3 regions of the Streptosporangium sp. H13245 genome follow, and region 3 is predicted to be linked to each of the others. Evidence: predicted binding sites of a transcription regulator. Region 3 holds the regulator's gene; each other region holds the start of a gene.
What was found. Region 3 encodes HrcA, which represses chaperone genes, less so after heat shock. Its sites were predicted from a motif close to TTGGCACTCTCNNNNNGAGAGTGCCAA; they were not measured.
Positions count from the first base shown of each region.

Region 1: a site for HrcA is predicted at 6,874-6,900, ahead of ACW9TB_RS27025 (FmdB family zinc ribbon protein). Genes of this name have one in related genera too.
Region 2: a site for HrcA is predicted at 2,614-2,640, ahead of groES (co-chaperone GroES). Genes of this name have one in related genera too.

Region 1 covers NZ_JBSZKT010000024.1:39,549-49,927, forward strand. The annotation lists gene ACW9TB_RS27000 (alanine--tRNA ligase-related protein) at 1-996, opposite strand, end outside; gene ACW9TB_RS27005 (phosphotransferase family protein) at 1,201-2,151, shown strand; gene ACW9TB_RS27010 (D-alanyl-D-alanine carboxypeptidase family protein) at 3,402-4,436, shown strand; gene ACW9TB_RS27015 (CpaB family protein) at 4,446-5,051, opposite strand; gene ACW9TB_RS27020 (S-methyl-5'-thioadenosine phosphorylase) at 5,354-6,163, opposite strand; gene ACW9TB_RS27025 (FmdB family zinc ribbon protein) at 6,480-6,845, opposite strand; gene ACW9TB_RS27030 (potassium/proton antiporter) at 7,273-8,778, opposite strand; gene ACW9TB_RS27035 (5-formyltetrahydrofolate cyclo-ligase) at 8,980-9,561, opposite strand; gene galU (UTP--glucose-1-phosphate uridylyltransferase GalU) at 9,587-10,379, shown strand, end outside.
Region 2 covers NZ_JBSZKT010000013.1:42,007-52,385, reverse strand. The annotation lists gene ACW9TB_RS20805 (sigma-70 family RNA polymerase sigma factor) at 1-224, opposite strand, end outside; gene groL (chaperonin GroEL) at 501-2,120, opposite strand; gene groES (co-chaperone GroES) at 2,213-2,524, opposite strand; gene ACW9TB_RS20790 (class I SAM-dependent methyltransferase) at 2,768-3,934, shown strand; gene ACW9TB_RS20785 (coiled-coil domain-containing protein) at 4,150-5,439, shown strand; gene ACW9TB_RS20780 (MarR family winged helix-turn-helix transcriptional regulator) at 5,566-6,126, opposite strand; gene ACW9TB_RS20775 (alkene reductase) at 6,235-7,293, shown strand; gene tsaD (tRNA (adenosine(37)-N6)-threonylcarbamoyltransferase complex transferase subunit TsaD) at 7,409-8,440, opposite strand; gene rimI (ribosomal protein S18-alanine N-acetyltransferase) at 8,433-8,885, opposite strand; gene tsaB (tRNA (adenosine(37)-N6)-threonylcarbamoyltransferase complex dimerization subunit type 1 TsaB) at 8,882-9,565, opposite strand; gene ACW9TB_RS20755 (class F sortase) at 9,826-10,379, opposite strand, start outside.
Region 3 covers NZ_JBSZKT010000015.1:95,205-105,583, forward strand. The annotation lists gene dnaJ (molecular chaperone DnaJ) at 1-1,095, opposite strand, end outside; gene hrcA (heat-inducible transcriptional repressor HrcA) at 1,110-2,123, opposite strand; gene ACW9TB_RS22445 (hypothetical protein) at 2,306-3,073, shown strand; gene ACW9TB_RS22450 (DUF3097 domain-containing protein) at 3,132-3,947, shown strand; gene ACW9TB_RS22455 (DUF4870 domain-containing protein) at 3,972-4,652, shown strand; gene hemW (radical SAM family heme chaperone HemW) at 4,669-5,880, opposite strand; gene ACW9TB_RS22465 (hypothetical protein) at 6,026-6,859, opposite strand; gene ACW9TB_RS22470 (glycoside hydrolase family 18 protein) at 7,101-8,378, shown strand; gene lepA (translation elongation factor 4) at 8,461-10,299, opposite strand; gene ACW9TB_RS22480 (glycoside hydrolase family 18 protein) at 10,374-10,379, shown strand, end outside.

The DNA.
Region 1 (10,379 bases), on a different contig from region 3:
CGGTCCGCCCGTCTGGCGTAAGAGGCAGCGGTTCGCCGCTCTGGCGTGAGAGAGCGGCGAGCGGGTGACCGGGCACGAGCGGGTGGGGTGATGCCGCGATCCGTGCTCCGGCCTGCCCTTCGGGAGGAGCGGAAGGAGATCACCCGTTCTCGGCGTCCGCTCGGCCGTGAAAACGGGCGGAGGCGCGCGGCGGGCCGGTGTCCCGGCTCGCGAGGCGTCCGGGGGGCGCAAACTCGCAAGGTGTACGGGGAGCGCGAAAGCCCAGCCCTCCCCACTTTTTCTCTCCCGTCGCGACCGGGGGAATCTCCATGTCGTCTCACCACGTGGACCGGTCTCGGAGGGTGGCGGATGGGCGACCTCGACGTAGTCGCGGTGCGGCCCGCGCGCCAGGATCACGTTGCCGATCTCCTGCCATCGGCCGTACTCGCAGCCCGTGGCGCAGCCGGGGCCGCGGGCCGCCACGCCGAGGGCGGGCGCGTACAGCGTGGTGCCGCGCCCGGTGAGCGTGCAGTCGTCGCCGTAGCGCCACCGCGTGGAGTCGTGCCGGTCGGCGGTCCGCCACAGTCGCGTCCCCGCCTCCTCCAGGATCGCCGCCACGTCCTCGTCTGCCGGGTCCACCAGGGCCACGAGCCCGTCGTGGGGAATCCAGGGCGCGGCCGACAGCAAGGCCCGCACTATATCGGCGGTCGCGGCCCGCGCGTGCTCGTGACCGGCCACCACGCCGACCATTTCAAATGTGTAGAGCCACCACCACGCCGCCCGTGCCGAACGTGTAGAGCCAGGGGCGTGACCGTGCGCACGCACGCAGTGCTGGAACTGGCAGAGCCGGGGAAGGTCCTCACCGGCCTCCATCGGCTGTTTGAAAGGCGTCACCGAGGCATTGACGAAGGTGACGCTCCTGTCCGCGTCCACCACGGGAACGGAGGGGGTCCGTGAATATCCTTGAGAATCCAGATAGGCCAGGAAATCGTTTGCGAATGCCGCTGACGAATCCATCGAGCTCCTCGGCGAATAAGGTGAGAGGATTTATCCACTGTAGATGGAATATGTCGTAGAAGGAAAGGGGGTGAGGGTGTAGATAAACGCGCCGACCGGTGTGTTAATTGTTTATGCGGCCACTCACCGTTGAATTCCTGGCCCCTGGGAACGGGAGTCGTAAATGGCTCGCGATTGGGTGCGGTCGTGCGTCATCATGCGGGGATGGGTATTCCTCTCGCGGCCGGTGTCCGACTTCCCTGGCGATCTCTGCCCCAGGAGATCCGCCATGTCGTCGAGGATCACCTCGGGAGCCGGGTGGTCGAGGCCGTCACTCAGACCGGGGGATTCTCCCCGGGGGCCGCCGCCCGCCTGGCGCTTGAGAACGGCGGACGTGTCTTCGTGAAGGCGGTGGGGCCCGAGCCCAATCCGGAGAGCGCGGATATCTACCGGAACGAGGCGAAGGTCGCCGCCGCTCTGCCCTCGAACGTGCCCGCGCCCCGGCTGCTGGCCTCCTTCGAGGTCGAGGGCTGGGTCGTGCTGCTCTTCGAGAACGTGGACGGTGTCCCGCCCGCCGAACCGTGGCGTCCGGACGAGCTCGCGCGCGTCCTGGAGGCGCTCGACCGGCTGGCTGTCACGCTGACCCCCGCACCCGTGGCCGTTCCGCCCGCCGCCGAGCGCTTCCAGGAGATGTTCCAGGGGTGGCGGCGCCTGGTGGCCGCGCGCGAAGCGGGTGAGGACGATCTCGTCGGCCTCGACGCCTGGGCGGTCGACCGGCTGGACGACCTCGCGGAGGTCGAGGCTGGCTGGCCGGAGGCGGCCAAGGGCGACACGCTGCTTCACGGCGACATCCGAGCCGACAATGTGCTGCTGACCGCCGGGGAAGTCATGATCGTTGACTGGCCGTGGGCGTCCCTGGGGGCGGCCTGGTTTGACCTGCTCCAGATGCTGCCCAGCGTACGGATGCAGGGCGGCCCGCGTCCGCAGGACGTGTTCGACACCCGTCCGGTGGCTCGCGACGCCGATACCGAGGCGGTGACCACGGTCCTGACGGCGCTGGCCGGTTTCTTTCTCCGCCAGTCCCGCCAGCCGGACCCGCCCGGCCTGCCGACCTTGCGAGCCTTCCAGCGCGCCCAGGGGGACGTCGCGCTCGACTGGCTCCGCGACCGAGTGTGAACCCGCCGCCCCTGGCTCCGCGACCGCGTGTGAACTCCGCGACCTCCCGACGACCACGGACACCGGGAGGTCGCGGAGGCCGCCGGGAGGCGGCGTGCGCTCGGCGCGGCGGGAACGGTCAGAGGCGGATTGGCGAGAACGCGGGAACGGTCAGAGGCGAGTTGACGGGGACGCGGGAACGGTCGGAGCGGGGTTATCGGTTTCGCTGACCTGGAGTAAAAGGGCGGCAAGTGGGTGGGTGTGCGGTGGTGAGCGAGGTTAGTGTCACGCCTCGTGATCGACAGGCGGCGGAAACGCATTCGCGGACATCGGGCACTGCGGCCGGTGGTGCTGTGCGGTGCGATGTTGGCGCCCGCGCTCCTGGCCGGGGGGCTGCTGGTGGCCGAGCTGACGGGCTACGAGGCGGCCGTCCGGAGGGCCGGGGCGGGTGAGGAGCCCCGGGAGCCGGGGGGTGCCGACGGGCTCGGGGGAGCCGGGGAGAGCACGGAGACCGGGGAGGCCGGAGGGGCCCGCGAAGGCGAGGGCCTTCGGGCGGCGGCCGGGGAGCGACGGGGATTCCAAGGAGGATTCCAGGAAGGCGGGGGAGCCTGGACCGGTTCGGCGTCCCGGCTGGGGGTCGGGGGCCCCGCGCGGTCGCCGGACGAGGAGTCGCCGGGGGACGTGGTGGCCGTGGTGCCGGTCGTGGTCGGTCCCGTGCGGAGCCGGGTGTTCGAGCCGAGGCTGGTGCCTCCGCCGTCGCGACCCGAGCGGGTGTACGGGGGATGGGTGCCCGTCGCGGCGAAATCGGGAGTGCGTCACTCGGAGGAACCGGGGCGGCCCGGCCTGCCGGACGATGCCCGTGAGGCGAACGGGACGGATGGTGCCGATGAGACGGATGTGGTCGTTCCCATAAAGACCCGCCCGCAAGGCTCCAGAGGGCCACGGAAGGTGGCGTTGCCGCCCCCCGTGGCACCCGGGGCCCAGGGGGAGCGGACGCCGCCACTCGCGCGACCTGAGCCCCGGGACGGGTGTCCGGCGGAGTGGAGGGGGACGTGGCTCTGGGAGGTCTGTAAGAAGCGCGGGCGGCAAGAAGTCTGACTTGTCCGGTCACGAAAAGGGGTGTTCGGCGCATAACGGCTGTGGAGAGTCTGGCCCGTGCACTTGGTCAGCTGTAGTAGCGTGCGTGCCTGACCCAGGTCACGAGTTCGCAAACGGAGGGGTCGAACGTGCCACCTCGTCGATCAGCGGGTCTGATCGCCGTCGTCGCGACGATGACTTCCTTCCTGCCGGGAGCCGCTGCCGCGCAGCGGGCGCCGGCGGAGGTTCAGGCCGTCGTCGCCGCAGAGCCGGTGAATCTCACAGAACTGCGTCGTGAGGCGGAGAAGGCTGCGAAGGATCTTGAGGCCGCGACCAAGGCGCTGGAGCAGCGGCGGACCCAGATCCGTACGTCGGAGAAGGGACTCTCCACCAAGCTGCGGGAACTGCAGGTGGCCGAGAGGGCCTTCGCTCAGGTACGGCAGCCGCTGTCGGATCTCGTCGGGTTCCTCTACCAGCAGCCCGCCGGCGGGGACGTGGCCGGTTTCCTGTCCGGCGAGTCCAGCTCCGACACCCTGCGCGCGATGGCGGGCCTCACCCAGATCGTCGCCGAGCGCGACCTGATCCTTGAGGACAGCAGCCGCCTGCAACTGGAGCGGGAGCGCCTGGCGGGCGAGGCGCAGGAGCTCCGGGCGGGCAACCTTCTCGCGGAAGCGCAGATGGGCGCCGAGATCGAGACGCTCAGGGTGCGCTCGCAGAAGATCGTGCAGTCCCTGACCAAGGCCCTGGTGAAACTGGGCGTCAAGATCGACAAGAAGGGGCGTCCGGCGGCCGGGTGCGACCCGACCAGGGCGACCTCGATGGACGAGTTTCCCAACGGCCTCATCCCGCAGGCGTACCTCTGTCCGCTCCAGCAGCGGGGCAACCAGTTGCGGGGAGACGCCGCGCTCGCGTTCATCAGTCTCAACGAGTCGTACAAGCGGCAGTTCGGCAGGCCGATGTGCGTGACCGACAGCTACCGGAGCCTGGCCGAGCAGCAGTCGGTCTACTACACCCGCCCCGGCCTGGCCGCGGTCCCGGGCCGCAGCAACCACGGCCTGGGACTCGCCGTCGACCTGTGCGGAGGCGTCGAACGCTTCCGCTCGGCCGAGTTCAACTGGCTGGAGACCAACGGCAAGAAGTTTGGCTGGATCCACCCCGACTGGGCCTATGTCAGCCCCTTCGAGCCCTGGCACTGGGAGTATGACCCCAAGATCGGCTCTTTGTTGTAGGTGCGCGGGTCACCGTGCGCGGGAGCCGATCGTGATGGAGAGCCGCCCGCCCGCCTGGGCGGAGGCCAGCTCGGTCGCCTGGGCCGACGTGGTGGCCAGCACGACGAGCGCGCCCCGCTCCGACTCCCCGCCCGGGGTGGCCAGGACCGTGACGTCCTCGGCCGCGATGGTCGCCGGGGCGATGCCGTCCCATGTCGAGGTGGCGGCGAGCACGTCCACCACGTCACCGGGGGAGATCAGGCGCGCGGTCTCGGGATCGGCGACGCGTACGGGGGTGGCGACCGTGCCCGCGCCGTGGGCGGCGAGCAGGCTGGGGCCGAGCAGGCGGACGTCGGTCAGCGGCTCCCCACGCCGTGCGGGACCGGTCAGGATCTTTCCCGCGAACGGGATGCCGGGCCTCAGAGCGCCGTCGGGGACCGTACCGGGTCTCAGCGGAGCCGGTATCAGGTCGGCCGCCTCCAGCGCGCCTCCGGGAAGATCCCTGGCGGCGACCAGGACGGTCACCGAGGCGGTGTCCGGGCGCAGCGCCAGGACGGCGCATCCCATCGCCAGGGCGGCGACGACGGTGGCGATGAGACGGTGACGACGGCCGAGAAAGCGGCGCAGAGCGCGCATGGCTGACTCCAGAGGTGGGAGCCGGGCGGCGCGGTGCCCGTGATGGGTGGGACGCCCGGCGGAGTGGCCGTGCGGTGCCCGTGATGGGTGAGATGCGCCCGGCCGAGTGGCCGTGCGGTTCCCATGGTGGATGAGGTGCCCCGCCGACTGGCGGGGCGGGGCGGATCGGGGATTCTCGACAAATCGGGGTGTGTGGGTGCGGGATTCACCCTTTTCAGGTTCAGGCTTCAGGGGTTCGGCGGGTGACGTGCCCGGCGGTGAGCCGGGGCCGCCGACCACGCCGAACCACGCCGACCACAGGGTCAGCCGGGGAGGTCGAAGGGGAGCTTGAGGCCGTCCAGGGCGTCCGGGCAGGGGCAGGTGCGCTCTTCGGGGAGGGCGGCGACGACGTCGCCGACGAGGGAGCGCATGCGGCCGACATTGGTGGCGAAGAAGGAGAGGACCTCGTCGTGAGTGACCCCCTCACCCGCCTCGACCCCGGCGTCGTGGTCGGTGACGAGGGAGATCGTGGTGTAGCAGAGGGCCAGCTCACGGGCGAGGACGGCCTCGGGGAAGCCGGTCATGCCGACGATCGACCAGCCGTTGCCGCTGAACCAGCGGGACTCGGCGCGGGACGAGAAGCGGGGGCCCTCGATGACCACGAGGGTGCCGCCGTCGGTCACCTCCCAGTCGGCGGAACGCGCGGTGGAGACGGCCGCCGTACGGCCCGAGGGACAGTAGGGGTCGGCGAAGGCGACGTGGACGACGCCGCCCGCGTCGTAGTAGGTCTGCACGCGCCCCGAGGTGCGGTCGACGATCTGGTCGGGGACGACCAGGGCGCCGGGACCGATCTCGGCGCGCAGGGAGCCGACCGCGCTGGGGGCGAGGACCTGGCGGACGCCGAGGGAACGCAGTGCCCACAGGTTCGCCCGGTAGGGGATGCGGTGCGGTGGGAAGCGGTGGTCGCGGCCGTGGCGGGGCACGAAGGCGACCGAGCGCGACCCGATCCGGCCGACGGTGACGACGTCGCTGGGCGGGCCGTACGGTGTGGTGATCTCGACCTCTGTGGCGTCGTCGAGCAGGGAGTAAAACCCCGAACCGCCGATGACCCCGATGTCCGCGCGAGTGACCATGAAGCTGAGATTAGCGCCATGGACCGGTCCCTGAGGAGCCCCGGTAACAGCCTGTGGATAACCGCGTCCCGGGGTAGCCGCCTGGTCGCTTCCAGTAGAACCGGCGGGACGGTGATCTGTCCCGCGACGCCGGTGGCGGACGGAGGGGCCGGGGCCCGTCAACCCCGCTCGGCCGTCGTCACCCTTGTTTTAGCGGGCAGGGGAATCCCGGCCCGGGGCAGCCGGTTGGGCGGCCGTCCGTGAACGCCCGACCAGGGGGTGGTGGGTTCGAAACGGCCGATCAGGGGGGTGGGTTCGAGGGGGACGGGGATCCGGCTCAGGAGGCCGCGGCGGCCGTGCTGCTCGCGGTCTTCGCGGACGTGGAGTCTGACGACTTCGACGAGGACGAGGACGAGTCGGACGAGCTCGACGAGTCAGATGACTTCGACGAGGACGAACCGGAGGAGTCCGAGGAGCCTGAGGAGCTCGACGAACCGTTCGCGGAGGTCACCGTGCTCGACGACGAGGACCGGCTGTCGGTCCGGTAGAAGCCCGAGCCCTTGAAGACGATGCCGACCGCGGAGAACACCTTGCGCAGGTCGCCCGCGCAGCTCGGGCACTCGGTGAGAGCGTCGTCGGAGAACCTCTGGACGATTTCGAACTGGTTGTTACAGGCAGTGCAGGCGTACTGGTAGGTGGGCACGCGCTCCTCCTCGTATGATCCGCGCCGATTGGCACTCTAGTGGCGCGACTGCTAATGGTACGCAGCCGACAAGCTTAAACGCGAGTCGGAGTCCTCGCATTCCGTGGCCGGATTCCGATCGGACGGGGCGGGGCCTCGCCGTGAACGCGGCCCGGCCTGGGGGATCGGGCGTTGCCGGGTCCCACTTCGGAGGGGGCCGACCCCGAATCCTGTTTCGAGAGCGATGGGAGTGGTGGGAGCGATGGGGAGCGGTGAGAGCGGTCCGGCCCCGAATCAGGGACCCCGGACAGGGACCCCTCAGGGACCCCGGACAGGGATCTCGGATCAGGTGTGGCCGGATCTCGCCGTGGACATGGCCCGGCCCGGCGGATCGGGTGCCGCCGGACTTCGGTCAGGTGCCGTACCCCAATCAGATGCCGCACCCCGGTCAGGTGCCCCGCTCGCCGTACCAGCCCGCGAGCTTACCCTTGCGGCTGATCGCCCGCATCCGGCGTTCGACCGTGTCACGGCAGGCGGCCGTGGTCACGACCAGCAACTGGTCGTCGACCCTGATCCTCGTGGAGTCGGTGGGGACGAACGTCCGGCCGTCCCTGACGATCAAGGTCACCTGGGCGTCCGTGGGCAGCCGCAGTTCGAAGATCTCCACACCGTGCAGCCTGGACGTCGGAGGCACCTTGATCTGGAGCAGATCGGCGTTGAGCTCCTCCAGCGGCGCCGACTCGACCTCCAGGTCGCGGGCCTCGGCGGGCGTGGTCAGCTTGAGGAGTTTCGCCACGAACGGCAGCGTCGGCCCCTGCAACAGGGTGTAGACGATGACGATCACGAAGACCTCGTTGAACACGAGCTTGGCGGTGCCGTCCTCGACGGAGTTGGCCGCCCAGGGAATGGTCGCGAGCACGATGGGCACCGCGCCGCGCAGCCCGGCCCACGACAGGAAGGCCTGCTCCCGCCAGCCCAGCCGGTCGATGCGCGTCAGCCGGGTCAGGAACGCGGAAACGATGATCGACAGAGGGCGGGCCACCGCGACCAGGATCAGTCCGGCCACCAGTCCTGGCACGATCGCGGACGGCATCTCCGAAGGGCTGGCCAGCATTCCGAGCATGACGAACAGGCCGATCTGGGCCAGCCAGGCCACGCCCTCGGCGAAACCCCGCGAGGCCGCGCGGTGCGGCATCCGCGAGTTGCCCATCACCAGCGCCGCGAGGTAGATCGCGAGGAAGCCGCTGCCGTGCAGCAGCATGGCTCCCGCGTAGGCGACGAACGCGAGCGCGAGCACCGCGATGGGATACAGGCCGGAGACGGGCAGCGCGATGCGGCGCAGCGCGTACGCGCCGAGCGGGGCGACCGCCAGGCCGACGGCCGCGCCCACCACCAGTTCGAAGAGCACCTCGAACAGCGCCACCCCCAGGCTGGGCGAGGTCGCGGCGCTCAGCAGCATGACGGCGATCACCGTGGGCGCGTCGTTGAGACCCGACTCGGCCTCCAGGATGCCCGCGAGGCGCGACGGCAGGGGCAGGCGGCGCAGTACGGAGAAGACTGCGGCGGCGTCGGTGGAGGCGAGGATCGCGCCGAGCAGTAACGCGGTCCGCCAGTCCATGCCGAGGATCAGGTGGACCGGGACCGCGACGGCCACGATGCTCACCCCCACGCCGACGGTGGCGAGCACCAGGGCGGTGGGAATGGCTCCCTTGACGTGGCTCCAGGTGGTGGTCAGACCACCCTCGGCCAGGATGATCGCCAGCGCGATCAGGCCTATCTGCTGCGCGAGCTGCGGGTCCTCGAACTGCAGCCCGAACCCGGACTCGCCGATGAGCAACCCGAAGCCCAGGAAGATCAGAAGACTGGGCAGCCCGCTCCGATGGGCGACACGTACCGCGACGATGGCCGCGATGACGATTCCGGCACCGAGAAGCAGCCAGACGTCCACTCCCATCTGGTCCCCTCTCTGACTCCGGGGACCATTGTGTCGCATTCGAAAGGGCCGCCACGCACGAGTGGCGCGCACTCCCTGTCACGATCCCGACGCCTTCAGCTCCGCGCCCGGCGGGGATTCCGGTGCCCTCGGTCCCGCTTCCCGTCACGATCTTGACGCTTTAGGCCCCGCGCCCAGCGGGGAATCCCACAGGTCGATCGGTCACGCCCCTGCGGTCGCGGTCTTGAAGATCCCCTCGGGGGTCGCCGCGTAGCGGACCGCGACGTCGTGGGACTCGGCGGGTACGCCGTCGAGCAGCTCGCCCTCGTGGAGCAGCGCCACCGTCGGCACGTTCGGGCCGACCCTCGCCAGCGCCCGGTCGTAGGAGCCGCCGCCCCGGCCCAGCCGTACCCCGGTGAACCTGTCCACCGCGAGGGCGGGCACGATCACCAGGGCGGCGGTTCTGACGGCGTCGACCCCGCGCCGGGTGTCGACCGGTTCCATGATCCCGAAGCGGCCGGGAGCGAGGGTGTCGGGGCCGTCGTACACCGCCCAGTCGAGATCGTCGTCGTCGCGGAGCACGGGCAGGATCACGGTCGCGCCGTGCTTCCACAGGGCGAAGACCAGCCCGTGGGTCGCCGGTTCTGTCCCGATCGACCAGTAGCACGCGACCAGCCCGGCCATCTGGACCCAGGGGCGGTCCAGCAGGGACTCCCTGATCTGGACGGAGGCCGCGTGCCGCTTCTCGCCGGGGATCGAGGCGCGTGCGGCCTCGATCGTGGCACGCAGCGTCAGCTTGTCCACAGGTCCCTCCACTAAGGTTTCGGTTATGGCCGACTTCGAAGCTGTGACGAAAGCCGTCGTTCCCGCAGCGGGTCTGGGCACCCGTTTTCTTCCGGCGACCAAGGCGACCCCCAAGGAGATGTTGCCCATCGTCGACAAGCCCGCGATCCAGTATGTCGTCGAGGAGGCCGTCTCCGCCGGGCTGCTCGACGTCCTCATGGTCACGGGGAAGAACAAGCGCTCCATAGAGGACCACTTCGACCGCGCCCTCGAGCTTGAGGAGATCCTGACGGCCAAGGGCGACGACGAGCGACTTTCCCAGGTGCGGGAGCCCGCCGACCTGGCCATCCTCCACTACGTACGGCAGGGCAAGCCGCGCGGCCTCGGCCACGCGGTCCTGTGCGCCAAGCAGCACGTGGGCGACCACCCCTTCGCCTGCCTGCTCGGCGACGACCTCATCGACCACCGAGACGAGCTCCTCAAGCGCATGATCGAGGTCCGCGGCACGCGCGGCGGCAGCGTCATCGCGCTGATGGAGGTCCCCCCCGAGCAGGTCTCCCTGTACGGTTGCGCCGCGATCGAGCCCACCGACGAGGACGACGTGGTCAGGGTGACCGACCTCGTGGAGAAGCCCCCCGCGGACGAGGCCCCGTCCAACTGGGCCATCATCGGCCGGTACGTGATCGACCCGGCCGTCTTCGAGGTCCTGGAGAACACCCCGCCGGGACGCGGCAACGAGATCCAGCTGACCGACGCCCTCCGTACCCTCGCCGGGCGCGGCAGGGACGAGGGCGGACCCGTGCACGGCCTGCTGTTCAGGGGCCGCCGCTACGACACCG
Region 2 (10,379 bases), on a different contig from region 3:
GCGATGTGATACTGACCGGAAACCCGGCCCAGACGACCACGGCAATATCGGACGACCATCGGCCGCAGTTGCGCGATCAGAGATTCGATCGCGGTGCGATCCCCCTGAACGGCGAGGCTCGTCAGATCCTTGAGATCATCCCTATGGGCGACCCCATCAGACCTCGTCGCAAGCCTCACCCCATTTTTGGCGTCGGCGACGCATCCCTCGGTCACGTTAGGCATGATGCCCGCCCTGATAGTGACTGTCGTCATCGCAAACGGCTACGGATTGGTCACATTGAGGCGGAGATAACGGCGCGTAATCAAACGGCGACGGCAACGACTACAGAATGTGCAAATATTTCATTAGATTGCCAAATACGTCGGCTATTCGTTAGAACCGCGTTTGGCCTTCCGCCCCGCGAGACGCTTGAGATCGTTTTCGGTTTACCGCAAAACGCGAACGGCTCGCGCCTCCGGGGAGACGCGAGCCGTACGGAACCGGGATGCGGTGAGGGGTCAGTGGCCGTGACCGTGACCGTGGCCACCGGCGGCGGCCGGGGCCTCCTCCTCGGGCTTGTCCACCACGAGCGCCTCGGTCGTCAGCAGCATGCCGGCGATGGAGGCGGCGTTCTGGACGGCCGAGCGGGTGACCTTGACCGGGTCGATGACGCCCTGGGCGATCAGGTCGCCGTACTCGCCGGTGGCGGCGTTGAAGCCCTGGCCGACGGGCAGCTCGGTGACCTTCGCCGTCACGACGTAGCCCTCAAGACCGGCGTTCTCCGCGATCCAGCGGGCCGGCTCGACGAGAGCCTTGCGGACGATGGAGACACCGGTCGCCTCGTCGCCGGTCAGGCCCAGGTCGTCGAGGACCTTGGAGACGTGGATGAGCGCGGAGCCACCGCCGGAGACGATGCCCTCCTCGATCGCCGCACGCGTCGCCGAGATGGCGTCCTCCAGGCGGTGCTTCTTCTCCTTGAGCTCCACCTCGGTGGCCGCGCCGACCTTGAGCACGCAGACGCCGCCGGAGAGCTTGGCGAGACGCTCCTGGAGCTTCTCGCGGTCCCAGTCGGAGTCGGACTGCTCGATGGCGAGCTTGATCTCCTTGACGCGGTCGGCGATCCCCGCGGCGTCACCGGCACCGTCGACGACGGTGGTGGAGTCCTTGGTGATGACGACGCGCCGGGCGGTGCCCAGCACCTCCAGGCCGACGTGCTCCAGCTTGAGGCCGATCTCCTCGCTGACGACCTGGCCACCGGTGAGGATGGCGATGTCCTGCAGCATGGCCTTGCGGCGGTCGCCGAAGCCCGGCGCCTTGACGGCGACGGAGGTGAAGGTGCCGCGGATCTTGTTCGTGACGAGGACCGCGAGGGCCTCGCCCTCGACGTCCTCGGCGATGACCAGCAGGGCCTTCTTCGTCTGCGCGATCTTCTCGAGCAGCGGCAGGAAGTCCGCGACAGAGGCGATCTTGCCCTGGGTGATCAGGATGTAGGGATCCTCCAGGATCGCCTCCATGCGCTCCTGGTCGGTCACCATGTAGGGCGACAGGTAACCCTTGTCGAACTGGAGACCCTCGGTGAACTCGAGCTCCAGGCCCATGCTGTTGGACTCTTCGACGGTGATGACACCGTCCTTGCCCACCTTGTCGAACGCCTCGGCGATCAGCTCGCCGATCTTGGCGTCCTGCGCGGAGATCGTCGCCACATTCGCGATCTCCTTCTTGTCCTCGACCGGGCGGGCCGACTCGATCAGCCGGTCGCTGACGGCCCTGGCCGCGATGTCGATGCCGCGCTTGAGGGAGAGCGGCTGCGCTCCGGCGGCCACGTTGCGCAGACCCTCGCGGACCATGGCCTGGGCCAGGACCGTCGCGGTGGTGGTGCCGTCACCGGCGACGTCGTTGGTCTTGGTCGCCACTTCCTTGGCCAGCTGGGCGCCCAGGTTCTCGTACGGCGCCTCCAGCTCGACCTCGCGGGCGATGGTGACACCGTCGTTGGTGATGGTCGGCGCACCGAACTTCTTGTCGATGACGACGTTGCGGCCACGCGGGCCCAGCGTCACCTTGACCGCGTCCGCGAGAGCGTTCACGCCGCGCTCGAGAGCTCGGCGCGCGTCCTCCTCGAACGACAGGATCTTCGGCATGACAATCCTCTCTTATAAGTACGTCGGCGCATCAAAGCCCCGGGCGCTCTCGCGACCCGGGGCTCGATACGTCATCTTTGTGAAGTTGAGAATTACTTCTCGATGATGGCGAGCACGTCACGGGCGGAGAGCACGAGGTACTCCTCGCCGTTGTACTTCACCTCGGTGCCGCCGTACTTGCTGTAGAGGACCACGTCGCCCTCGCTGACGTCGAGCGGAATGCGCTTCTCGCCTTCCTCATCCCAGTTGCCGGGACCCACCGCGAGGACCTTGCCCTCTTGCGGCTTCTCCTTGGCGGTGTCCGGGATGACCAGACCGGAAGCGGTGGTCTGCTCGGCCTCAAGCGGCTGGACCACAATGCGGTCGCCGAGCGGCTTAACGGGAACCTTGGTGGCGGTCGTCACGTCGGACCTCCCCTTCAGATGTGAACGATCTAGAAGAGGCGACCAGCGGTCTGCCGTCGCGGGTGTCAGACCTGCCTCGTCGCATGTATTTGGCACTCTCACCGGGAGAGTGCCAATACGGAACAGTATGCAAGGTGGCCTTGACAGTCAACACGAAGCACCCCTTCTGCGCTTCACGCGAACGTCAAACCAGGTGGGAACCCCTCACGAAGCCCTACGGCTGAGGCGGTAGCGTCGCCTGGTGTGAATCTCGACGCATTCCGGGAACTCCTGACCCCGCGCGGCCAGGAGGCCCTGGGCGCGGCGGCCGAGACCTCCGGCGACGACCCGGTGGCGGCGGTGACGAGGCTGAGAAAGATCTACGATGCCGACCTGACCTCCGCGGCGCTCACCCAGGCCACACTTCGGTCGCGCGCGCGGGAGAAGTTCGGGGCCGACGCCGCTCTCATGTACTTCACCCGGACCGGCCTGGAGCAGGCCACCCGCCGCGAGGTCGCCGACCACCGGGCGCGGCGCGTCCCCGCGGGCTCACGGGTCGCCGACGTCTGCTGCGGCATCGGCGGCGACCTCCTCGCCCTGGCCAGGGCCGGGTGCTCCGTCGAGGCCGTCGACACCGACCCGCTCACCGCCGCGATCGCCCAGGCCAACGCGGACGCCCTGGGCTTCGGCGACCGGGTCTCGGTCCGCGCCGCCGACGCCTCCACCCTGGACCCGGCCGCCTTCGACGTCCTGTTCGCCGACCCCGCGCGCCGTACGGCACGGGGCAGGACCTTCGACCCGATGGGCTACTCACCGCCCTGGCCCGCCGTGCTGGAGATGGTGGCCCGCGCCGGGGCCGCCTGCCTGAAGGTCGCCCCCGGGATCCCGTACGAGTTCGTCCCCGAGGGCGCGGAGGCCGAGTGGGTCTCGTACCGGGGCGACGTCAAGGAGGCCGTGATCTGGTGCGGCACGCTGGCGGGCGAGACGGCGCGCAGGGCCACGATCCTGCCGTCGGGGGACACGATGACCCCCGACCCCGCCCTCGGCGATCCCGCCACCGGCCCCGCGGGCCGCTACATCTACGAGCCGGACGGCGCGGCGATCCGCGCCCACCTGGTCGCGGAGATCGCCGCGGCGGTCGGCGGGCACCTGCTCGACCCGCAGATCGCCTACATCACCGGCGACGTCGCGACCCCGACTCCGTGGGCGTCGCGGTACGAGGTCCACGAGACGCTGCCGTTCTCGCTCAAGCGGCTGCGGGCGGCGCTGCGCGAGCGCGGCGCGGGCAATGTGACGATCAAGAAGCGCGGCTCCGCGGTGGACGTCGACCGCCTCAGGAAAGACCTCCGGCTTTCCGGCGGCGAATCCGCGGTGGTCATTCTCACCCGAATCGGCGACCGGCCGTTCGCCTTCGTGTGCGAGCCTGGCTGACCTGCGGACCAGCCATGGTGGACCAGCTAAAAACCGTCAATTCTTCCAGCCAACCGGCAATTCCTCTTTTTTAATCTCGCTGCCGGAAAACCTTGATCCAGGGGCTAGGGTTACCGGGCGGGAGTTCTCTCTCGCCTGCGGTTTTCTCTCGTTCATCGGCAAATCCCATCAAATCCAACCGCGCGGCTGAGCGTCGGCGAGTGAAGGAGCTCTCGGTGGATCATTCCGACCACACCCTGCTCCAGGCAGGCAGCCAGACCGCCATCTCCGACCGGATGCGCGAGCTCCTCGCCCGCGCGGCACAGGACCACGTCTACGAGCAGCGGACCCAGGGCGCCGTGCTCGACGAGATCCGGCAGCGCCTGGAGGGCATGGAGTGGCTGCTGCGCGAGGTCAGGGAGCGCGAGATCGGCGGGCTGAACGGCACGCTGGAGTCCGTCCACGGGCGGCTGGACGACATCGCCGCCCGCCCGCCCTCCTGGGCCGAGGGCCTGGCCCAGCACGTCGAGGCGGTACGCGACCACGTCGACTCCGTCGGCGAGCGGATCGACTCCCTCGGCCGCCGCGTCGACACCGTCCGCGACCGGGTCACCCCTCTCGGCGAGCTGCCGAGCCTCTGGACCGACCTCGGCACCGTGGGCGAGAGCGTGGACGAGGCGCTCACCCGCCTGCGGTCGATCTCGGACGGCACCCAGGGCCTCGACGAGCAGGTGCGGCAGCTGGCCGAGCACCTCGGCAGGCTCCAGGCCGACATGGGCATCGCGGCGCACCGGTTCGGCCGCCTGGACAGGGCCCTGGCCGACCTCTCCCAGCGCACCGGGCGCGTCGAGGCGGGGATGCTCGACCTCGCGGCGAGCGTCCAGCAGAGCGTCGGCACGGCCACCGACCGGATGCTCGCCGCCGTCGAGCAGGTCAACGGCAAGGTGGACCTGGTGAGCGGCAGGATCGAGCAGGTGGGCGCCAGGGTCGATTTGGTCGTGCCGAGGATCGACGAGCGCGCCGCCGCCGTGGAGAGCCGCATCGACAGCCGCATCGACCGGCTGGACGGCCATCGCATGGCGTCCGGCGGCCGTTTCGACACCCTCGACGAGCGCCTCGACGACATCGAGGGCCGCCTCACCGGCCGGATGGACGTCATCGACTCCCGGCTGTCCACGCTGGACGGGCACGCGGAGAAGTCCGCCGAGCGCCTGGAGAGCCTGGACGAGCGCATGGAGGCCCTGCCCGCCGTCCTCGGCGTCGGCGCGCTCATCGGCGTCCAGACCGACGAGCAGCGCGAGCGCTTCGACTCCCTGGACGAGCGCGTCATCAGGGCCGAGGCCGCGCTGGCCCCCCTCGCCGAGACGCTCCGCGCCCTGCCCGACCGCGACCAGCTCTCCGAGGCCCTGAGCGAGACCGTGGAGCCCGCGCACACCGACCTCACCCGCCGCCTGGGCGCCCTGGAGGAGACCATGCTGGCCCTGGCCGAGGCCCTGCTCCGCCCCACCCGGGGCGACAAGGACTGACCCGGCCTCGTACGGGGTCCGGAGCACGGACGCCGCCAGCCGACGCGCGGGCCCTCGCCCTGCGGGGAGCGGGGGCCGTGCGGGGGGACGGAGCGGGGACGTCGCCGTACGGGGAGGCGGGGGGCGTCAGCCGACGGGTGTGGCATCCGGGGCTTCGACGACCCGCGCCTCCCGGCACAGGTTGCCCCTGACCACGGAGAGCAGGGACGACAGCTCGTCGGTCTGCTCGGCCGTGAGCCCCCGGGTCATCCGGCGGTGCACCTCGGCGAGGACCCGGTCCACCTCGGGGCGGAGCGCGTGTCCCCTGGGCGTGATGTCGACGATGCTGATCCGCCGGTTGGCGGGGTCGGGCCTGCGGCTGACGAACCCGCTGCGCTCCAGGCGCTGCAGGGTCTTGGTCATGGTGGACACGTCGATGCCGACGATTCTCGCCAGGGCGTTCTGCGACTGGGGGCCGTTGTCCCACAGGGCGCCCATCACGCGCTCCTGGCCCGGGTAGAGGTCGATCTCGCCGAGGAGGGCGGCGAGCAGCACGCGGTGGCCGCGGGCCGCGTAGGCCATCAGGTAGTTGAGGTCGCTGTCGTACTCGCCGCAGTCCTTGACCATGAGGCACGCCTCGGCCGTCTCCCCGCCCGCGACGCCTTCCCGGGTCGTGTCGTGTCCTTCGTCGGTCAGCGGCTCCGCCATGGTCAGGTCCTTCCGTTCTCCCCCGAGACTACCGCTTGCATGTTGGCCGACCAAGTTGTAGAAATGCTTATTGGCTAGCCAAGTTGGTCAGCCAACAAAGGAGTCACCATGCCGTTCTCACCGTTCACGCTCGCCGGTCTCCAGTTGCCCAACCGCTTGGTGATGGCGCCCATGACACGCTCACGGTCCTATGTCGACGGGATCCCCTCGTCGCTGACCGCCCTCTACTACGCCCAGCGGGCCTCCGCGGGCCTGATCATCACCGAGGGGGTGCAACCCAGCCAGGCCGGACAGGGCTACATGAACACCCCCGGGCTGCACACCGACGAGCAGGTGGCCGGGTGGCGTGAGGTCACCGACTCCGTCCACGCGGCGGGCGGCAGGATCTTCGCCCAGATCATGCACTCCGGCCGGATCGGCCACCCCGACAACACCGGCGCGCTGCCCATCGGGCCGTCCGCCGTACGACCGGCGGGCCAGATCTTCACGCCCACCGGCCTGCAGGACTACCAGACCCCGCGCGAACTGACGACCGCCCAGGTGGAGTCGACCATCCAGGACTTCGCCGACGCCGCCGGGCGCGCCGTGGACGCGGGCTTCGACGGGATCGAGCTGCACGGCGCCAACGGCTACCTCATCCACCAGTTCCTGTCGCAGAACGCCAACCTGCGCGAGGACTACTTCGGCGGCTCGGTGGAGAACAGGATCCGCTTCGCCGTGGAGACCGCGCGGGCGGTCGCGGACCGGATCGGCACCGCCAAGGTCGGTATCCGGCTCTCGCCCGGCAACGGCGCGGGGGACCTGGTCGAGGAGGACAGGCACGAGGTCTACCCGGCGCTGGTCTCCGAGCTGGCCGGGCTCGACCTGGCCTACCTGCACCTGGTGTCGGGTCCCTCCGACGACCTCAACCTGGAGATCCGCAAGGCCTGGCCGAACACCCTCATCGTCAACGACCCCTCCGTCGGAGACCCGGCGACGAGGATCGCGCACTCGCTGGAGCGCGGCGCCGACCTGGTCTCGCTGGGCCAGTCGTTCCTGGCCAACCCCGACCTGCCGCTCCGCCTCCGCCTCGGCGCCGAGCTCAACCAGGCCGACTTCGGCTCGGCCTTCGGCGGCGACCACCACGGCTACACCGACTACCCGGTGCTGGCCCTGCACTCCGCATAAAAGCAGGCGGGGAGGAGCCCGCGCAGCCGCCGCCCGACGGGGGCGCGACGGCCGGCGGGCACCGGGCACCGGGCACGCGCGGGACGTCACCCTCTGACGAGGGCGGAAGCCCCCGTCAGACGTGGACGGTGGTGACGGGCATCGAGGAGTCGGCGGGGATGTCCATCAGCGACGGCGCGACACCGGCCGCCACCAGGTCAGAGCCCAGGGCCGCCACCATGGCGCCGTTGTCCGTGCACAGCCCGGGGCTGGGAACCCGCAGCCGGACCCCGGCCGCGTCACAGCGCTCCTGGGCCATCGCCCGCAGCCGGGAGTTGGCCGCCACCCCGCCGCCGATCAGCAGGTCCTGAACGTCGTACTTGGCACACGCGCGCAGCGCCTTGCGGGTCAGCACGTCGACGACGGCCTCCTGGAACGACGCCGCCACATCGGGCACGTGGACCCGCTCGCCCGCCCTCTCCCTGGCCTCCACCCACCGGGCCACGGCGGTCTTCAGGCCGGAGAAGGAGAAGTCGAGCGTCCCGTCGTCGTACTTGCCACGCGGGAACGCGATGGCCGCGCCGGAGCCGTCGCGGGCCACCCTGTCGATGTGCGGCCCGCCGGGGAACGGCAGGCCGAGCACCCTGGCCACCTTGTCGAACGCCTCGCCCGCGGCGTCGTCCACCGTGGACCCCAGCGAGATGACGTCCCTGGCGACGTCGGGCACCAGCAGCAGCGAGGAGTGCCCGCCCGAGACCAGCATGGCGACGCAGGGCTTGGGCAGGGCGCCGTGCTCCAGCTGGTCCACCGCGACGTGGGCGGCCAGGTGGTTGACGCCGTACAGCGGCACGCCCAGGCCCAGCGAGTACGCCTTGGCGGCGGCGACGCCGACGAGCAGCGCGCCGGACAGGCCGGGCCCGGCGGTGACCGCGATCGCGTCGACGTCGGCGAGGCGCAGGCCCGCCCGTTCCAGGGCCCGCTCCACGGTCGGGGTCATCGCCTCCAGGTGCGCCCTGGAGGCGACCTCGGGCACCACCCCGCCGAAGCGGGCGTGCTGCTCGACGCTGGAGGCGATGGCGTTGGCCAGCATCGTGTGCCCCCTGACGATGCCGATGCCCGTCTCGTCGCAGGAGGTCTCGATGCCCAGGACCACCGGTTCGTCACGCATGGAGATCCTTCCTCATCATGATCGCGTCAGTGCCGTCCTCGTAGTAGCGGCGGCGCAGGCCGATCCGCTCGAACCCGAACCTGTCGTAGACGGCCTGCGCGCCCGGGTTGTCGGCGCGCACCTCCAGGAAGACCGACACGGCGCCCCTGCGGGCGGCCTCGGTCAGCAGCTCGGTCAGCATGGCGCCGCCGACGCCGGTCCCGCGCCACTCGGCCAGCACGGCGATGGTCTGCACGTCGGCCTGGTCCCCCGCCGCGGCGAGGCCCGCGTAGCCGACGATCACGTCGTCGACCAGGGCCACCACGTAGTGCCTGGTCCTCGGCTGGTCGTCGAGCTCGCCGCGGAGCATGCCCTCGCTCCAGGCGTCGGCGGGAAAGGTCTTCCGCTCGACCTCCATGACCGCGGGCAGGTCGCCCGCGGTCATCTGGCGCAGCACGGCGGTCATGTGGAGACCTTCTTGGGCGCCGAGGGCTCCTTGGCGTCGGGGCGGCGCAGGTAGATCGGGCGGGGCGGGCCGAGCACGGGGTGGGCGCCGCTCTCCACGGCCTCTCGGGCGCCCGGCTCGCCGAGAAGCCCGGCGGCGAGCGCCGCCATCGCGCCCGCGTGGGGATACTCCGGCACGTCCAGGAGCCGGGAGGCGCCGACGACCTCGGCGTACATCCGCGCGCCCGCACCGGCCAGCGGCAGCTCCCCGGGCAGATCCTGGGGCCGGTCCACCGCGGGGCCCGACACCCGGGTGCGCGCGTCCCGGTAGTGGCCCCAGAACACCTCCTTGCGCCGGGCGTCGGTGGCCACCAGGAACGGCTCGGCCAGCCCGCTGCCGTACGCGAGCGCGTCGAGGGTGCACACGCCGTACGCCGGGACGCCCAGCGACGTCGCGAGGGCCTGGGCGGTCACCAGGCCGACCCGGAGCCCGGTGTAGGGGCCGGGGCCCGATCCCGCGACGACGGCGGTGACGTCGCGGAGCGAGGCTCCTGCCTCGCTCAGGACCGTCTCGATCGTGGGCACGAGCAGCTCGCCGTGACGGCGCGCGTCGATCGTCGTCGACTCGGCGAGGACCCTCTCACCGTCGTGCAAAGCTGCGGTGACGGCGGGGGTGGCGGTGTCAAAGGCCAGGACCAGCACGAACAGTTAGCCTATCCCGTCCCGCGAGGGCTCAGGGGCACTCCCCCCACACGGCCCCCGGACAAAAGGCCGTATCCAGGGCGGGACGATCCGGGACGAGCACACGTTCCAGGACCGGGGCACGGCTCAGGACAGGCGCGGTCCGGAGCGAGAGTCGGCTCAGGACGAGCACGATCCGGGGCACGGCTCAGGACTGGGGCTCGGGGCGAGCATGATCCAGGACCGGGCGGCTCGGGGCTGAGCGTCAGGGCGGGCCGGGCTCAGGTCTTGACCAGGGTGGCGTAGACGATGAGGTTGTCGCGGTACTCGTGGCTGTCCCAGTCGAAGGCCCCGCCGCAGGTGATCAGCCGGAGGCCGTCCTCAAGATAGACCTTGTCGGCGGGGAACCGGTTCTTGCTGATCTGCTCGACCGTGTCCACCCGGTACTGGGCCACCTTGCCGTCGCTGCGTACGACCTTGATGACCTGTCCCTCCCGCATCTCCTTGAGCTTGTAGAAGACCGCGGGCGCGGTCTTGGTGTCCACGTGCCCGAGGATCACCGCGGACCCCTCGTCGCCGGGGACCGCGCTGTCCTTGACCCAGCCCGCGGTGTCCGGCTTCTCGTACGGCGGCAGGTCGACCCGGCCGTCCGTCACGCCGAGCTTCATCAGGGGCGCCTTGATCCCCAGGGACGGGATGTCGATGCGGCTGGGCACGATCGAGGCGCGGGCGGGCGCCTTCTCCTTCTCCTTGACGTCGCCGCCCCTGTTGCCGAACGCGACCATGACGGCACCGGTGATGACTCCGGCCAGGACGATCCTGGACCAGCGGGTGG
Region 3 (10,379 bases):
CCCGGGGGCGAACTTGCCCGGCGGGCGCTCCTCGCCGCGGAGCCTGGCGAGCTCCTTCAGGAGGTCCTCCTGCTCGGTGTCGAGGCGGGAGGGGGTCTCCACGTTCACGTGGATGAGCAGGTCGCCCCGGCCCGTTTCGTTCAGCCGCTGCACGCCCCGCCCGTAGAGCGGGATCGTCTGCCCCGACTGCGTGCCGGGGCGGATGTCGAGCTCCTCGGCGCCGTCGAGCGTCTCCATGGTCAGGATGGTGCCGAGCGCGGCGGCGGTCATCGGGATCTGCACGGTGCAGTGCAGGTCGTCGCCGCGCCTCTCGAAGATCTCGTGGGGACGCTCGACGATCTCCAGGAACAGGTCTCCGGGCGGGCCTCCACCCGGGCCGATCTCCCCCTCGCCGGCGAGCTGGATGTGGGTGCCGTCCTCGACCCCGGCCGGGATGCGGACCTTGATGGTCCGCCGGGTGCGGACCCTGCCGTCGCCGGAGCACTCCTGGCAGGGGTTGCGGATGATCGATCCGAAGCCGCCGCACTGGGGGCAGGGCCGGGAGGTCATGACCTGGCCGAGGAAGGACCGGGTGACCTGGGACACCTCGCCACGGCCGTGACACATGTCACAGGTGTCGGGGTGGGTGCCCGCCGCGGCGCCGGAGCCCGTGCAGACCTCGCAGACCACGGCGGTGTCGACGACCAGCTCGCGGGTGGTGCCGAAGCCCGACTCGCGCAGGTCGAGCTCGACCCTGATGGTGGCGTTGCGCCCTCGGCGGGCCCGGGAGCGGGGACCTCGCCCGCCGCCGCCACCGGCCGCGCCGAAGAAGGCGTCCATGATGTCGCTGAACGGGAACCCGGCGCCGAAGCCCCCGGCCCCCGCGGCCCCGCCCGAGGCGAACGGGTCGGCGCCCATGTCGTACATCTGTCGCTTGCCGGAGTCGGACAGGACCTCGTAGGCCTGCGTGATCTCCTTGAAGCGCTCCTGGGTCTCGGGGTCGGGGTTGACGTCGGGATGCAGCTCGCGCGCCAGGCGGCGGTACGCCTTCTTGATCTCCTCCGCACTGGCGTCGCGGCGCACCCCGAGGGTGCCGTAGTAGTCGCTCTTAGCCACTTTTCGTTGACCTCTTATGATGCAGCCAGGATCTGGCTGACGTAGCGTGCCACCGCGCGCACCGCGCCCATCGTGACCGGGTAGTCCATTCGCGTCGGGCCCAGCACACCGAGCCGGGCCAGTTGCTTGTCCCCAGAACCGTATCCGGCGGCGACGATGGACGTGCCCTGGAGTCCGGTGTAGGGGTTCTCCGATCCGATCCGCACGGTCAGCGCGGAAAGGTCGGAGGTCTCACCGAGCAGTCGCATGAGCACGACCTGCTCTTCCAGGGCCTCCAGCACGTCGCGGAGCCCGACGGTGAAGTCGGCTCCCGCGAGGTTGGCGGCCCCGGCAAAAACGATCTTCTCATCATGCCTGTCCACCAGGGACTCAAGCAGTACGGACAGGATAGTGGCCGCGAGCGGCCGGTCCTCCGTGGGCAGCCGCTCCGGCAGGTCGGCGACCCTGTCGGGGACGCTGGTGAGCCCGCATCCGTCGAGGGAGGCGTTGAGCATCGCGCGCAGATGGGCCACGCGCTGCTCGTCGACGACGTTGGTCAGCTCGACCACGCGCTGCTCGACCCTGCCGGTGTTGGTGATCAGCACGAACATCAGCCGGCGCTCGCTCAGCGGCACCAGCTCGACGTGCCTGACCGTCGAGTGGGTCAGCGTCGGATACTGCACCACGGCGACCTGCCGGGTGAGCTGGGCCAGCAGCCGCACCGTCCGCATGACGACGTCGTCGATGTCCACCGCGCCCGCGAGAAAGCTCTCGATGGCCTTGCGTTCCGCGCTCGACAGGGGTTTCACCTGCGAGAGCCGGTCGACGAAGAGCCGGTAGCCCTTGTCGGTGGGCACCCGGCCGGCGCTGGTGTGGGGCTGGGCGATGTAGCCCTGCTCCTCCAGAACCGCCATGTCGTTGCGGATCGTCGCCGGGGACACCCCCAGGTTGTGCCGGTCCGCGAGAGCTTTCGAACCCACCGGCTCGTTGGTGGACACGTAGTCCTCGACGATGGCGCGGAGCACGGCGAGCTTGCGGTCGTCGACCAACGTGGTCACCTCCCTGCCTGCGTTCAGAGGGAAACACGAGGTTTGGCACTCTGTGTTCCCGAGTGCCAAGTGTACGGCCCCGTCGCGGAAGGCGCGATAAGCAAGAGCTGCGGATGATGACGGCAAGCCGTTGTCAAGTCAACTGCTATCGCGATCCAAGCGACACCCACCACAATTTGGTCATGTCCAACGATTTCGGTTCTTATCCGGGCGACGCCTCCCGCGGCCCCGGTCACGGCGGCCCCCAGCAGCCGCCGTATGGCCAACAGCAGTACGGCCAGCAGCAGTACGGCCAGCAGCCCCCCTCGTACGGTTACGCCCCTCCCGGCTACGGCGCCCCGCAGGGACCGCCGCCGCCCAGCGGGAAGATCAAGCCGAGCATCGGATGGATCGTCGGTGTCTGGCTGCTCGCCCTGGTCAGCATCATCATCGGCGTCGGCGGCTTCGCCGGCGGCCTCGTCGGCGCGGTCACCGACGCGGCCCCGACGAAGACGTTCGCCCCCGGCGAGGCCGCGACGGTCGCGATCGACCCGGCGGACAAGCCCGCGATCTACGTCGCCACCGGCGGGCCCACCCAGTTCGGGTGCACGCTGAAGGGCGGCACGGGCACGCCCCGCCTGCAGAAGCCCGACATCCAGCAGACCGTCGCGGGATCCGACGGCGTCACCTGGGAGATGGGCCTGCGGGTCGGCGTGGACCAGGCGGGCGACTACCAGGTCCAGTGCTCCGCCGACCCCGCGGAGGGCACGACCTTCGGCGTGGGCAAGGAACTGGCCGCCGACTCGCTGGTGGGCGGGGTGGCCGCCCTGTTCGTGATCCCCGGTATCGGGTTCCTGCTCGCCATCGTCGTGACGATCGTCGTGATGGTGAAGCGGAGCGGCGCCCGCAAGCGCCAGGCCGCCGCGGTGCCGGTGGGGCAGTGGGGACAGCCGGGACCCTACGGCAGGTGACGGTGGTGTTTGCTAGCGTCCCACCTGATCCCCGGCGAGAGAGGGTGGGCGGTCGGTGATGTACGAGCGTGACGTTCTGGCGGGAGACTGGCGGCGCCCCCGCAGGGGGACGATCCCCCAGGTTCCCGCGGAGCTCGACCTGGTCGTCGAGGACGCCGACGGCGGCTTCTGCGGCGCCGTGGTGGCCTGCGACAAGGAGGCCGTCACCCTGGAGGACCGCTTCGGGCGCCGGCGGGTGTTCCCGCTGGAGCCGGCCGCGTTCCTCCTGGAGGGCAAGGTGGTGACGCTCGTACGGCCCGCCGCCGCGCCGCGCGGCCCCCGGCGGAGCGCGTCGGGCTCCATCGCGGTGGAGGGCCTGCGGGCCCAGGTCGCCAAGGAGAGCCGGATCTACGTGGAGGGCGTGCACGACGCCGCGCTCGTGGAGAAGGTCTGGGGGCACGACCTGCGGGTCGAGGGCGTGGTCGTGGAGTACCTGGAGGGGGTCGACCACCTGCCCTCGATCGTCGAGGAGTTCGGCCCGGGGCCGGAGCGGCGGCTGGGCGTGCTCGTCGACCACCTGGTCCCCGGTTCCAAGGAGAGCCGGATCGCCGCGCAGATCTCCTCACCGCACGTGCTGATCGTCGGGCACCCGTTCGTGGACGTCTGGCAGGCGGTCAGGCCGCGCGTGCTCAAGATCCCTTCCTGGCCGTCGGTGCCACGCGGCGTGCCCTGGAAGGAGGGCGTCGTCGCCGCGCTGGGCTGGAATATGGAGCCCGCCGCCGCATGGCGCCGCATTCTCGGATCGGTCACGACATATGCCGATCTGGAACCCGAGCTCCTCGGCCCCGTCGAGGAATTAATCGACTTCGTGACGGTTCCCGGCGAGGATGGCTAGGCCGTCAACCCATCAGGAGGGGACATGAGCGAGAACCCCGAGGACCCACCGGGCGACGACCGGACACGGCGTATCGGTGACCCCCCTCCCGGCCATACCCGGCCGGGTCAGAGCCCCCCGCCCCCGCCCCCGGGGTACGGCCAGCCCGGCCCGCCCGGCCAGGGCTACGGCCACCCGGGACCGGGCTACGGGCCTCCCGGCCAGGGCTACGGGCAGCCGGGCCAGGGCTACGGGGGCTACCCGCCGCCCGCCTCCCCGTACGACGCGGGCGGCTACCAGAGCGGCCACCAGGGGGGTTACCAGCCCGGATACCCCGGCTACGACGCGTACGGCGCGCCGCAGGGGTACGGCTACCAGGTCCCGCCGGGGACGTACGGCCCGAGGCCGGGCAGCGACGACACCACCATGTCGATGCTCGCCCACCTGCTGGGCCTGCTGACCTCCTTCGTCGGGCCGCTGGTGCTCTATCTGGCGAAGAAGGACGAGTCGCCCTACGTGCGCGACCAGTCCGCCGAGGCGCTCAACTTCCAGCTCACGGTGCTGATCGTCTACGTCGTCTCCTGGGTCCTGGCGTTCGTGCTCATCGGTTTCGTGCTGATGTTCTTCCTCTGGATCGGATCGATCATCATGTCGATCGTCGCCGCGGTGGCGGCCAACCGGGGAGAGAGATACCGCTACCCGATGAACATCCGCTTCGTCAGCTGACCCGCCCGAGAGTCCCTCAGGTGAGGTCGCGGACCAGCGCGTCGGCCAGCAGGCGGCCGCGCAGGGTGAGCACCGCGCGGCCCGCCTTGAACGACTCCACCTCCAGCAGGCCGTCGGCCAGCGCGCGGGCGACCACCGGGGGGCGTTCCAGCTCCCCGAGCGGGAAGCCCCTGGCGAGCCGCAGCTCCAGCATCAGCCGCTCCACCGCCCTGTCCCGCGGGCCCAGCACCTCGCGCGCGTGCGCGGGCGAGGTGCCCGCGGCCAGGCGCTGGGCGTAGGCGGCGGGGTGCTTGACGTTCCACCAGCGGGTGCCGCCGACGTGGCTGTGCGCCCCGGGGCCGACGCCCCACCAGTCGCCGCCGGTCCAGTAGAGGAGGTTGTGGCGGCAGCGCCCGGCCTCCGAGGTCGCCCAGTTGGACACCTCGTACCACTCGAACCCCGCCTCGGCCAGCATGGCGTCGGCGATCAGGTAGCGGTCGGCCGCCACGTCGTCGTCGGGCATCGGCAGCTCGCCGCGCCTGATCCTGGCGGCCAGCCTCGTCCCGTCCTCGACGATCAGCGAGTACGCGGAGACGTGGTCGGGTCCCGCCTCGATCGCCGCGGCCAGTGACGCGCGCCAGTCGTCGTCGCTCTCCCCCGGCGTGCTGTAGATCAGGTCGAGGTTGACGTGGTCGAACCCCGCCTCCCGCGCCTCCCGTACGGCCCGCGCGGGCCGGCCGGGGGTGTGGCGGCGGTCCAGCACCTGGAGCACGTGCTCGCGTGCGCTCTGCATCCCGAAGCTCATCCGGTTGAACCCGCCCGCGCGCAGCTCCGCCAGGTAGGCGGGGTCCACCGACTCGGGGTTGGCCTCGGTGCTCACCTCCGCGCCGGGGGCGAGCCCGAACTCCTCCTCGATCGCCCCCAGGATCCGTACGAGGTCTCCGGCGGGAAGCAGGGTGGGGGTTCCCCCGCCGAAGAACACGGTCTCGACGGGGAGGCGCGCGGCGCCGAGGTTGGCCCGTGCCCGCCGCACCTCGTCGACGGCGGTGTCCGCGTAGTCCTTCTGCGACGCGCCGGGGCCGAGCTCGGACGCCGTGTAGGTGTTGAAGTCGCAGTAACCGCACCGGGTCACGCAGAAGGGGACGTGGACGTAGAAACCGAAGGGCCGCTCGCCGAGCCCGGCGAGCGCGCTCTCCGGGAGCTCGCCCGAGGCGGGCGCGGGATCCCCGTCGGGAAGTGTGGATGGCACGCCCCAAGTCTGCCGCTTCCTCCGCGATGCCCGGTACGCCGAGGATCAGGTACGCCGAGGATCAGGCGACCAGGGACGCCGACCGGCTGGAACGCCTGCTCGGGGACACCGACCGGCTCGAAGTGATGGAACCCCCGCCCGGGGGTCAGATCTCGTGCTCGTCCCGCACCGGCAGGTCGTACCGCCGGGCGAGGGGGTTCCACAGCCTCAGGAAGCCCTTCTTGGCCGTGGTCGCCTCGCCGGAGAAGGCGAGCCCCCGCCGGTAGTCGTCGTCGCCGCTCCAGGCGCGGTCGCACCCGGCCTCCTGGCGGGTCGCCCAGGCGAGGAACGCCTCGTCGGCGTCGAGCGAGGCGGTGAGGGCCCTGGTGAGGCGCTCCTTGACCGCGTCGCCGCCGTCGAGCGCACCGACCCCCAGCGCCCTGACCTGGACCACCTGCTCGCGGCGGGCGGCGGTGATCCGCTGGAGCGTGGCGAGCCCGGTGGCGGTGCCCTCGCAGGAACGCAGCTGGTCGAGGGCCGAGCCGAGGCCCGACCTGGAGCCGCCGCTGTCGGCGAGCAGGGCGTCGAGGACCCTGGCCTGGGTCTCGGCGTCCCCGGGCCCCTGTGGGACCCGCGCGACCCGCCCGGCAGGGGGCGTCCCGGTCTCGGCCTCCGCCCGGTCACCGCTCGCCGCCGTCCGGATGCCGCCCGCCACGGACGTGCCGCCGTCTCTCAGGGTGAGCCAGAAGGCCCCCGCGGCGACCGTCATCACCGCGAAGAGCGTGGCCAGCGCGACCGGCGGCCAGACCTTGCGGTCCTCGCGGGGCGGCCGGTCGCGGCCCCGCGACGGTGCCGGAGCCCAGCCTCCCGGCGTGGGCGGCCGGGGCCGCTCGTCCGGCGGGAGATGCTGCTGCCAGTCGGCGGGGTCCTGCCGCCACTCCCCGGGCGGGATCCGGCTCCCGCCCGGGGGAACGGGCTGGGCCGGTGGGGACTGGCTCACCGGGGGCTGCCCCCCCGTCGGCGCCCCACACCTGGGGCATCGCGGCAGCCCGCTCACAGGGGTGCCACACCGGTTGCAGAACGCCTGCTGCTCCATGCCTTACCAAGTTAGTCGAAGCATCCCGCCGCCCACCGGTCAAAACGCCGTTGGCCGTTGACGGCCAGATCACGCAGGTCTACGATCCGGGGAAACTTAAAGGAAAGTTTCCTATAAGTTACTATTCCAAGCAGTGGAGAAGCCCGTGCAGAGACTCCTCCGTAAAGTGATCGCGGCAGCCCTCGCCGCGGGTCTCGCGGCGGTGGCCGTTCCGGCCCCGGCCCAGGCCCAGACCCCCCAGGGACACGGTGACCGCTACAAGCGGGTCGCCTACTTCATCCAGTGGGGCGTCTACGGTCGCAACTACCACGTCAAGGACATGGAGACCAGCGGCGCCGCCGCCAAGCTGACTCACATCAACTACGCCTTCGGCTTCGTCAACGCCGAGGGCACCTGCTACTCCCCCGACCCGTGGGCCGACTGGCAGCGCCCGGTGCCCGCCGAGCAGAGCGTGGACGGCGTCGCCGACGAGGCGGGCCAGGCGCTGAACGGCAACCTGAACCAGCTGAAGAAGCTCAAGGCCAAGCACCCCGGCCTCAAGGCGCTGATCTCCCTCGGCGGCTGGACCGGCTCGAAGTACTTCTCCGACGCGGTGCTCACCCCCGAGAGCCGCGCCAAGCTGGCCGCCTCCTGCATCGACGTGTGGCTCAAGGGCAACCTGCCCGGCACCGCCCCCGGCACCGGCGCGGGCGTGTTCGACGGCATCGACCTCGACTGGGAGTGGCCCGGCTCCTCCGGCGAGGTCGGCAACGTCATCCGTCCCGAGGACAAGCGGAACTTCACCCTGTTCGTCACCGAGATCCGCCGCCAGATGAACGAGTTCGACCGGCGTACCGAGCTGACCGCCTTCCTGCCCGCCGCCGCCGCGAAGATCGACGCGGGCTTCGAGGTCCGCGACGTCTTCAAGCAGCTCACCTTCGCCACCGTCCAGGGCTACGACCTGCACGGCCCGTGGGAGACCGTCACCGGCCACAACGGGAACCTGTTCAACGACCGCCGCGACCCCAACCCGGTGAAGTACAGCGTGGACCAGACCGTCCGCGACTACATCACGCGCGGCGCCCCCGCCAAGAAGATCGTGGTGGGCGTGCCGTCGTACGGCCAGGGCTGGACCGGCGTCACCGGCGGGAAGAACGGCCTGTACGGGACCTCCACCGGCCCGGCTCCCGGCACCTTCGCCGCGGGGACCGAGGACTACAAGGTCCTCGTGAACAAGCCCGGCAAGCGCTACCGCGACCTGCTGACCGGGTCGGTGTGGCTCTACGACGGTAACGAGTTCTGGTCCTACGACGACCCGGCCTCGCTGCTCCAGAAGGCGGCCTACATCCGCCTGAAGGGCCTCGGCGGCTCGATGATGTGGTCCATCGACCAGGACGACAACAAGGCGTCGCTCACCTCGGCGCTCTACAGCGTCCTGCGCTGAGCGACCCCCTCATACCGGGCGAGGCCGCAGGATCTGGGTCACCAGCGGCCTCGCCCGCACGTTTTACAACCGCCCCCGGCGGCTACTTCTTGGGCTTGTCCGTGGAGGACTCGGTGGACAGCGCGGCGACGAACGCCTCCTGGGGCACCTCGACGCGGCCGACCATCTTCATCCGCTTCTTGCCCTCCTTCTGCTTCTCCAGCAGCTTGCGCTTGCGGGAGATGTCGCCGCCGTAGCACTTGGCGAGGACGTCCTTGCGGATGGCGCGGATGTTCTCACGGGCGATGACCCGGGCGCCGATCGCCGCCTGGATCGGCACCTCGAACTGCTGCCTGGGGATGAGCTCGCGCAGCTTCTTGGCCATCTCGACCCCGTAGGCGTACGACTTCTCCCGGTGGACGATCGCGCTGAAGGCGTCCACGGCCTCGCCCTGGAGCAGGATGTCGACCTTGACCAGGTCCGACTCCTGCTCGCCCGAGGGCTCGTAGTCCAGCGAGGCGTAGCCGCGCGTACGGGACTTGAGCTGGTCGAAGAAGTCGAAGATGATCTCGCCGAGCGGCATGGTGTAGCGGATCTCGACGCGGTCCTCGGACAGGTAGTCCATGCCCTGCAGGTTGCCCCGGCGGTTCTGGCACAGCTCCATGATGGCGCCGATGAACTCCGAGGGGACGAGCACGGTCGTCTTGACCATCGGCTCGTAGACCTTCTCCACCTTGCCGGTGGGGAACTCCGAGGGGTTGGTGACGACGACCTCCTTGCCGTCCTCCATGATCACCCGGTAGACCACGTTGGGCGCGGTCGAGATGAGCGAGAGGTTGAACTCGCGCTCCAGCCGCTCGCGGACGATCTCCATGTGGAGCAGGCCGAGGAAGCCGCAGCGGAATCCGAAGCCCAGGGCCGCGGAGGTCTCCGGCTCGTAGTCCAGGGCGGCGTCGTTGAGCTGGAGCTTGTCCAGCGCCTCGCGAAGGTCGGGGTAGTCGTCCCCGTCGATGGGATACAGGCCAGAGAAGACCATGGGCTTGGGGTGCTCGTACCCGCTGAGCGCCTTGGCGGCCGGACGCGTCACGGAGGTCACCGTGTCGCCGACCCGCGACTGGCGGACGTCCTTCACACCGGTGATCAGGTAGCCCACCTCGCCGACGCCGAGCCCCTGGTCGGCGATCTTCGGCTCGGGCGAGATGACGCCGATCTCCAGCGTCTCGTGGGCCGCGGTGGTGGACATCATCAGGATGCGCTCGCGCTTGCCCAGGTGGCCGTCCATGACCCGGACGTACGTGATCACGCCCCGGTAGGTGTCGTACACCGAGTCGAAGATCAGCGCGCGGGCGGGCGCGTCGGCGTCGCCGACCGGGGCGGGGATGTTCGCCACCACGTGGTCCAGCAGCTCGCGGACGCCCACGCCGGTCTTGCCGGAGACCCTCAGCACGTCCTCCGGCTCGCAGCCGATGAGGTGGGCGATCTCCGCGGCGTACTTCTCCGGCTGGGCGGCGGGCAGGTCGATCTTGTTGAGCACCGGGATGATCGTCATGTCGTTGTTCATGGCCAGGTAGAGGTTGGCCAGCGTCTGCGCCTCGATGCCCTGCGCGGCGTCGACCAGCAGGATCGCGCCCTCACACGCCTGGAGCGACCGGGAGACCTCGTAGGTGAAGTCGACGTGCCCGGGGGTGTCGATCATGTTGAGGACGTAGTCGGCGTCGCCGACCCGCCACGGGAGCCTGACCGCCTGCGACTTGATCGTGATGCCGCGCTCGCGCTCGATGTCCATCCGGTCGAGGTACTGAGCGCGCATGGAACGGTCGTCGACCACTCCGGTGATCTGCAGCATCCGGTCGGCGAGCGTCGACTTGCCATGGTCGATATGCGCGATGATGCAGAAGTTGCGGAGCACAGCGGGGTCGGTCTGGCCAGGCTGAATGCGCACCGGGGTCCGTTTCAACAGATTGATGACGATCACACGGCTGGCATGCCAGCCGTCTTCCATGGTGACATGTCCGGGTGATT